DNA from 2 places in the Streptomyces sp. NPDC042259 genome. Region 1 is predicted to be linked to the other one. Evidence: riboswitches for the same ligand, from Rfam matches in the RefSeq annotation. Region 1 holds a riboswitch; the other holds the start of a gene.

Region 1 (3,393 bases):
GCCGGCAGCGTCACCCGGCGCCAGGCGGCGAGGCGCCCGGCGCCCAGGACCCGGGCCGCCTCCTCCTGGCGTGGGTCGAGCTGGGCCCAGAGGCCGCCGACGGTCCGGACGACGACGGCGTAGTTGAAGAACACATGGGCCAGCAGGATCGCCCAGACCGTGGTGTCCAGGCGCACCCCCCACAGCTCGTCCAGCAGGCCGCCGCGTCCGAGCAGGGCCAGGAAGGCCGAGCCGACCACGACGGTCGGCAGGACGAAGGGGACGGTGACCACGGCCCGCAGCAGTCGCTTCCCGGGGAAGTCGAAGCGGGCGAAGACATACGCGCCGGGCAGGGCGAGGGCGAGGGTCAGGGCCGTGGAGGCGAGGGCCTGCCAGGTGGTGAACCACAGGACGTGGCCGATCCGCTCGTCGCCGAGCACCTCGCCGACGCGGGCGAACTGCCACCGTCCGCCGTCCTTGAGCCCCCGGGCCACGATGGCGGAGACCGGGTAGGCGAAGAACAGACCGAAGAAGGCGACCGGCAGGGCCATCAGGCCGAGCCGGACCGCCGTCTGCCGGGAGAGCCCCTTCGGTCGCTTCGGGGCGGCTACTTCAGGACGAGCGAGGACCATGCCTTGACCCACTGGTCGCGGTTCTTGGCGATCTTCTCCGGGGCGAGGGTCGCGGGATCGGTGATCTTGGCACCGAACCGGGTGAATTCCTCGGGCAGCGCGGCGTCCTGGTTCGCCGGGTTGACGAACATCTGCAGCGGCATGTCCTCCTGGAACTTCTTGCCCAGCAGGAAGTCGATCAGGGCCTGGCCGCCCTCGGTGTTCTTCGCGCCCTTCAGCAAGCCGGCGAACTCCGTCTGCCGGAAGCAGGTGCCGGTCGCGACACCGGTCGGCCCCTCCTTGGGCAGCGGCTTCGCACCGAGCACCTCGGCGGGCGGGCTGGACGCGTAGGAGACGACGAGCGGCTTGTCGCCCTTGGCCTTCTTGCCCGCGGCGGAGCCGGAGAAGCGGTCGTTGTACGCCTGCTCCCAGCCGTCCACGACCTCGACGCCGTTGGCCTTGAGCTTCTTCCAGTAGTCCTGCCAGCCGGCGTCGCCGTACTTGGCGACGGTGCCCAGCTGGAAGGCGAGACCGGGGGACGAGGTGGCCGCGTTCTCGGTGACCAGGAGGTTCTTGTACTCCGGCTTGATCAGGTCGTCGAAGGACGCCGGCGGGCTGAGCTTGTGGCCGGCGAAGTACGCGCGGTCGTAGTTCACACAGATGTCGCCGAAGTCGACGGGCGTGACCCGGTGCTCGGCGGCGTCGGCCTGGAGCGCCTTGGGGACCCGGTCCAGGCCCTTGGCCTCGTACGGGGTGAACAGGCCGTTGTCGAGGGCCCGCGACAGGAGGGTGTTGTCGACGCCGAAGAAGACGTCGCCCTGCGGGTGGCTCTTGGAGAGGACGGCCTGGTTGACGGCCGTCCCGGCGTCCCCGCTCTTGAGCACCTTGACCTTGTACCCGGTGGTCCGGGTGAACTCCTTGAGCACCGCGTCCGACGCGGCGAAGGAGTCGTGCGAGACGAGCGTGACGGTCTTGGAGCCGGCGCCGGAGTCGTCCGAACCGCCGCAGGCGGCCAGCACGGGCACGCCGAGCGCGGTGATGACGGCCGCGCCGACGGCACGCCGGAGGGTGGTGTTCATGAGTGGGTTGACTCCCTACGCCGGTATGACCCGGATCAGGTCCGAGGGTCTGCGGCCCGTGCCGCACTCTCAGCGCTGTGCGCGCTCCCCTGTCGGATGTTCATTTGTGCGAGGTGTTCGCCTGGGCGAGTGGACAGTATCAGCGCTCGGCGGCGGCGAGCTGACCGCACGCTCCGTCGATCTCCTGGCCGCGCGTGTCACGCACGGTGACGGGCACGCCGTGCGCGGCGATCGCCTGGACGAACGCCCGCTCGTCCTCCGGCCGGGAGGCGGTCCACTTCGAACCCGGGGTCGGGTTGAGCGGGATGAGGTTGACGTGCACGCGCTTGCCCTTGAGGAGCCGGCCGAGCAGGTCACCACGCCACGCCTGGTCGTTGATGTCCCGGATGAGGGCGTACTCGATGGAGATCCGGCGGCCGGACTTCTCCGCGTACTCCCAGGCGGCGTCGAGGACCTCGCGGACCTTCCACCGGGTGTTGACCGGCACGAGGGTGTCGCGCAGCTCGTCGTCCGGGGCGTGCAGCGAGACCGCGAGACGGCACTTGAAGCCCTCGTCGGCGAAGCGCAGCATCGCGGGCACCAGGCCGACGGTGGAGACGGTGATGCCGCGCTGCGAGAGCCCGAGGCCGTCCGGCTCGGGGTCGGTCAGACGGCGGATCGCGCCGACGACGCGCTTGTAGTTGGCGAGCGGCTCGCCCATGCCCATGAAGACGATGTTGGAAAGCCGCGCCGGGCCGCCGGGCACCTCGCCGTCGCGCAGGGCGCGCATGCCGTCGACGATCTGGTGCACGATCTCGGCGGTCGACAGATTGCGGTCCAGCCCGGCCTGGCCGGTGGCGCAGAACGGGCAGTTCATGCCGCAGCCGGCCTGGGAGCTGATGCACATGGTGACCCGGTCGGGGTAACGCATGAGCACGGACTCGACCAGCGTGCCGTCGTGCAGCCGCCACAGGGTCTTACGGGTGGTGTCGCTGTCGCACGAGATGTGCCGTACGACGCTCATCAGCTCCGGCAGCAGCTCGGCCGCGAGCTTCTCGCGGGCCGCCGCCGGGATGTCCGTCCATGCCGCCGGGTCGTGCGCGTACCGGGCGAAGTAGTGCTGGGACAGCTGCTTCGCGCGAAACGGCTTCTCGCCGATCGCGGCGACGGCTTCGCGGCGCTCGGCGGGGGTGAGGTCGGCAAGGTGCCGCGGGGGCTTCTTGGCCCCGCGCGGCGCGACGAAAGTGAGTTCTCCGGGTGCAGGCATGGTCCTACCAGTGTCGCAGACATACGGAGAGGGGCCCGCCGCCCTGTGGACAACGTGCCCCTCACCGAAAAAACCGCAGGTCAGGCCATTGGACGAGGAAGACCCCGCCGCGGCTCAGGTGCTGCCGACGAAGACGACCAGCAGCAGCCACACCACCGGGGCGGTCGGCAGCAGCGAGTCCAGCCGGTCCATGATCCCGCCGTGGCCCGGCAGCAGGGCGCCCATGTCCTTGATGCCCAGGTCCCGCTTGATCATCGACTCGCCGAGGTCGCCCAGCGTGGCGCTGACCGCGACCGCGAGGCCCAGCAGCAGACCCTGCCACCACTGCCCGCCGTCGATCAGGAAGTGCGTGCACAGCGCGCCCGCCACCATGGCGAACGCCACCGCGCCGAGCAGCCCCTCCCGGGTCTTGCCGGGGCTGATGCGCGGCGCGAGCTTCTTCTTGCCGAACCGCCAGCCCACCGCGTAGGCACCGGTG
Region 2 (3,393 bases), on a different contig from region 1:
GGGAGCCCAGGGGCATGATCGCGGCACAGCCGACGTCCTCCAGCTTGCGGGCCAGGACCGGGTCGTCGTTGGTGTACGGCAGGACGGTGAACCCGTCGTCGACCAGGATCTCGGCGGCGTCCAGCAGCTCGATCGGGTCGGGCAGCAGGGTGCGCTCGTCGGCGATCACCTCGAGCTTGACCCAGTTCGTGCCGAGCGCCTCACGGGCCAGCCGGGCGGTGAGGACCGCCTCACCGGCGGTGAAGCAGCCCGCCGTGTTCGGCAGCACCCGGATGGCGTGCTTCTCCAGGACGGAGAGCACCGAGCCCCGCACACCGGCGTCCAGCCGGCGCATGGCGACCGTGGTCAGCTCGGTGCCGGAGGCCAGCAGCGCGCGTTCCAGCACGTCGAGGCTGGGCGCCCCGCCCGTGCCCATGATCAGCCGGGAGGAGAACGCGGTGCCGGCGATGGTCAGCGAATCGTCTGCCACGACGGATCAGCCCCCCTGCACGGCGGTGAGGACCTCGACGCGGTCGCCGTCGCCGAGCGTCGTGGCGGTCCACTGGCCACGGGGGACGACGGCCTCGTTGACGGCGGCGGCGACACCCGCGCGCGCGGTGGTGAGGGCCGCGACGAGGCCGTCGAGGGTCAGCCCCCGGGGCACCTCGCGCCGCTCGCCGTTGACATGGATGCCGACGTGGGCCTCGGGGCGGTCGGTGGGATCGGTGGGGTTCATGCGGGCAGCTCCTGGAGCGCGTTCGAGAAGCGTCGGGGGGAGAAGGGAAGGGCCGTCTCCGGCAGCCGTCCACCGGTCAGCACCTCGGCCATCACCTCGCCGGTGAGCGGGGTGAGCAGGATGCCGTTGCGGTGGTGGCCGGTGGCCATGAGCAGGCCGGGCAGTTCGGTCGGCCCCAGCAGGGGCGCGTTGTCGGGGGTGCCGGGGCGCAGCCCGGCGCGGGTCTCGACCAGGGGCAGCTCGGTGATGCCGGGCACCAGCTCGTGGGCGTCGCGCAGCAGCTCGTACACCCCGCCGGCGGTGACGGTGGTGTCCCAGCCCAGCTCCTCCGTCGTGGCTCCGACGACCAGCTCGCCGTTCTCGCGCGGCACCAGATAGACCGGGCCGCCACGGACCACCGCCCGTACGGTCCGGGACAGGAACGGCGCGTACGGGCCGGGCACCCGCAGCCGCAGGATCTGGCCCTTGACCGGGCGGACCGGGGGCAGCACCCGCTCGGGGACCCCCGCGAGACGGCCGCTGTGGCTGCCCGCGGCGAGCACGGTCGCCCCGGCGGCGACCCGGGTGCCGTTGGCCAGCTCGGCCCCCGTCGCGCGCTCCGCCCCGACCGTGAGGCGGGCCGCCGCCGCGCGGTGGAACCGGACACCGGCCCGCTCACAGGCGATGAGCAGGGCCTTCGCGAGCCGCCGGGGATCGGTCTGGTGATCGCCGTCCACCCGCACACCGCCGCTCACCCCCGGCGCGAGCATCGGCTCCAGCCGCCGGCACTCGCGCCCCGACAGCCACTGCGCCTCCAGCCCGGACCGCTGCTGGAGGGCGTGCAGCTCCCGCAGATGGGCGCGGTCGTCGGCGTCGAGGGCGACGGCGAGGGTGCCGCAGGCGCGGTAACCGGTGTCCTGGCCGCTCGCCTCCTCCAGCTCGGCCGTGAACGCCGGATAGCGCCGCGCGGACGCCAGATTCAAAGCGAGCAGCCACTGCTCACCGTGGTGCAGCTCCGTCACGGCGGCCAGCATGCCCGCCGCGACCAGGGCCGCGCCGCCGCCCGGCGCGGGGTCCGCGACGACCGTGCGCAGACCGCGCTGCGCCGCGCGCCACGCCGTGACGAGACCGATGACACCGCCGCCGACGACGAGCACGTCGCAGACGGTGTCCGACGGCGTGCCCGGCCCCGCGGGCATGGTGGAAGACGCGTGCATGGGCGTCCAGCCCCTCCCTTCGCCGGCATGACCCGGATCAGGTTCGTACGGTCGGAGGCCGTCCAGCCTCCCTCTCAGCCCGGTCGTCCGGGCTCCCGCGAGTGCTTTGCACGGCCACCCTAGTACGCGCCGCGAAAGGACCGGAAGGGCGGCCGGACGGGCCAGGCCCGCGCCGCCCGGCACGCCCCGGCGACCGCCCGTGGTGACGCTGTGTCAGACGTCTCCGCGGCGGGTGCTCCGGTACGGACAGGCCACGGCCCTACAGTGATCGGGTGAGCGAGCACGGGAAAGCAGCGAAGACCACCACCGACCGGCGCGTCGTCATCGTCGGCGCCGGGATGGCCGGGGTGCAGACCGCCGTCGCCCTGCGCGAGCAGGGCTGGCGCGGTGCGATCTCCGTCCTGGGCGCCGAGCCCCACCGGCCGTACGACCGGCCGCCGCTCTCCAAGGCCGTCCTGCTCGGCAAGGCCGAGGGCTCGGCCTTCGAGGTGGACTTCGCGTCGCTCGGCATAGAGCTGGACCTCGGCCGGGCGGCCACCGGCCTGCGCGCCGCCGAACACCTGCTGGAGACCGACGCCGGGCCCGTGTCCTACGACGTGCTGGTCATCGCCACCGGCGCCGAACCCCTCGCCCTGCCCGGCAGCGAGGGCGTGCCCGGTGTGCACCTGCTGCGCACCCTCGACGACGCCGAGCGGCTGCGCCCGGTACTGGCCGGGCGGCACGACGTCGTGGCGGTCGGCGCGGGCTGGATCGGCGCGGAGTTCGCGACCGCCGCACGCGAGGCGGGCTGCCGGGTGACGGTCGTGGAGGCCGCCGAACTGCCGCTGGCGGGCGCCATGCCGCCCGAGGTCGCCGCCCCCATGGCCCGCTGGTACGCCGACAGCGGGGCCCGGCTGCTGACCGGCGCCCGCGTGGCCGCCGTGGAGGCGGGCGCGGTACTGCTGGCCGACGGCACCCGGCTCGCGGCCGACGCGGTGGTCGTCGGCATCGGGGCGCGGCCCGCGACCGGCTGGCTGGCCGGCTCGGGCGTCGAGCTCGCGGCGGACCGCTCCGTCGTCACCGACGACCGGCTGCGCACCTCCCTGCCCGACGTCTACGCCGTCGGCGACTGCGCGTCCTTCCCCTCCGCCCGCTACGGCGAGCGGCTGCTGGTGCACCACTGGGACAACGCCCTGCAGGGCCCCCGGACCGTCGCCGCGAACATCGTCCACGGCCCGGCCGAGAGCCCGGTCTACGACCCGGTGCCCTACTTCTGGTCCGAGCAGTTCGGCCGCTTCGTGCAGTACGCGGGCCACCACGCGGCCGCCGACGAGCTGCTGTGGCGCGGCGACCCCGACGGTGCCGCCTGGACGGTGTGCTGGCTGCGCGCCGGCGTTCTGGTGGCCCTGCTGGCCGTGGGCCGGCCCCGTGACCTGGCCCAGGGGCGCAAACTCATCGAGCGCGGGGCCGCCATCGACCGGACGAAGGCCGCGGACGCGGCCG

What was found. Region 1 has a riboswitch for thiamine pyrophosphate ahead of ACZ6MA_RS15970 (thiamine ABC transporter substrate-binding protein). Riboswitches for the same ligand answer to the same signal wherever they lie in the genome.
Region 2: linked by a shared signal. The riboswitch ahead of thiO (glycine oxidase ThiO) and the one ahead of ACZ6MA_RS15970 (thiamine ABC transporter substrate-binding protein) in region 1 are both predicted to bind thiamine pyrophosphate.

The regions. Positions count from the first base shown of each region.
Region 1 is NZ_JBVJDW010000005.1:94,652-98,044, forward strand. It holds gene ACZ6MA_RS15965 (ABC transporter permease) at 1-611, opposite strand, end outside; gene ACZ6MA_RS15970 (thiamine ABC transporter substrate-binding protein) at 587-1,669, opposite strand; TPP riboswitch at 1,665-1,770, opposite strand; gene rlmN (dual-specificity RNA methyltransferase RlmN) at 1,809-2,915, opposite strand; gene ACZ6MA_RS15980 (phosphatidate cytidylyltransferase) at 3,030-3,393, opposite strand, start outside.
Region 2 is NZ_JBVJDW010000001.1:306,433-309,825, reverse strand. It holds gene ACZ6MA_RS01415 (thiazole synthase) at 1-415, opposite strand, end outside; gene thiS (sulfur carrier protein ThiS) at 476-715, opposite strand; gene thiO (glycine oxidase ThiO) at 712-1,911, opposite strand; TPP riboswitch at 1,909-2,020, opposite strand; gene ACZ6MA_RS01400 (NAD(P)/FAD-dependent oxidoreductase) at 2,250-3,393, shown strand, end outside.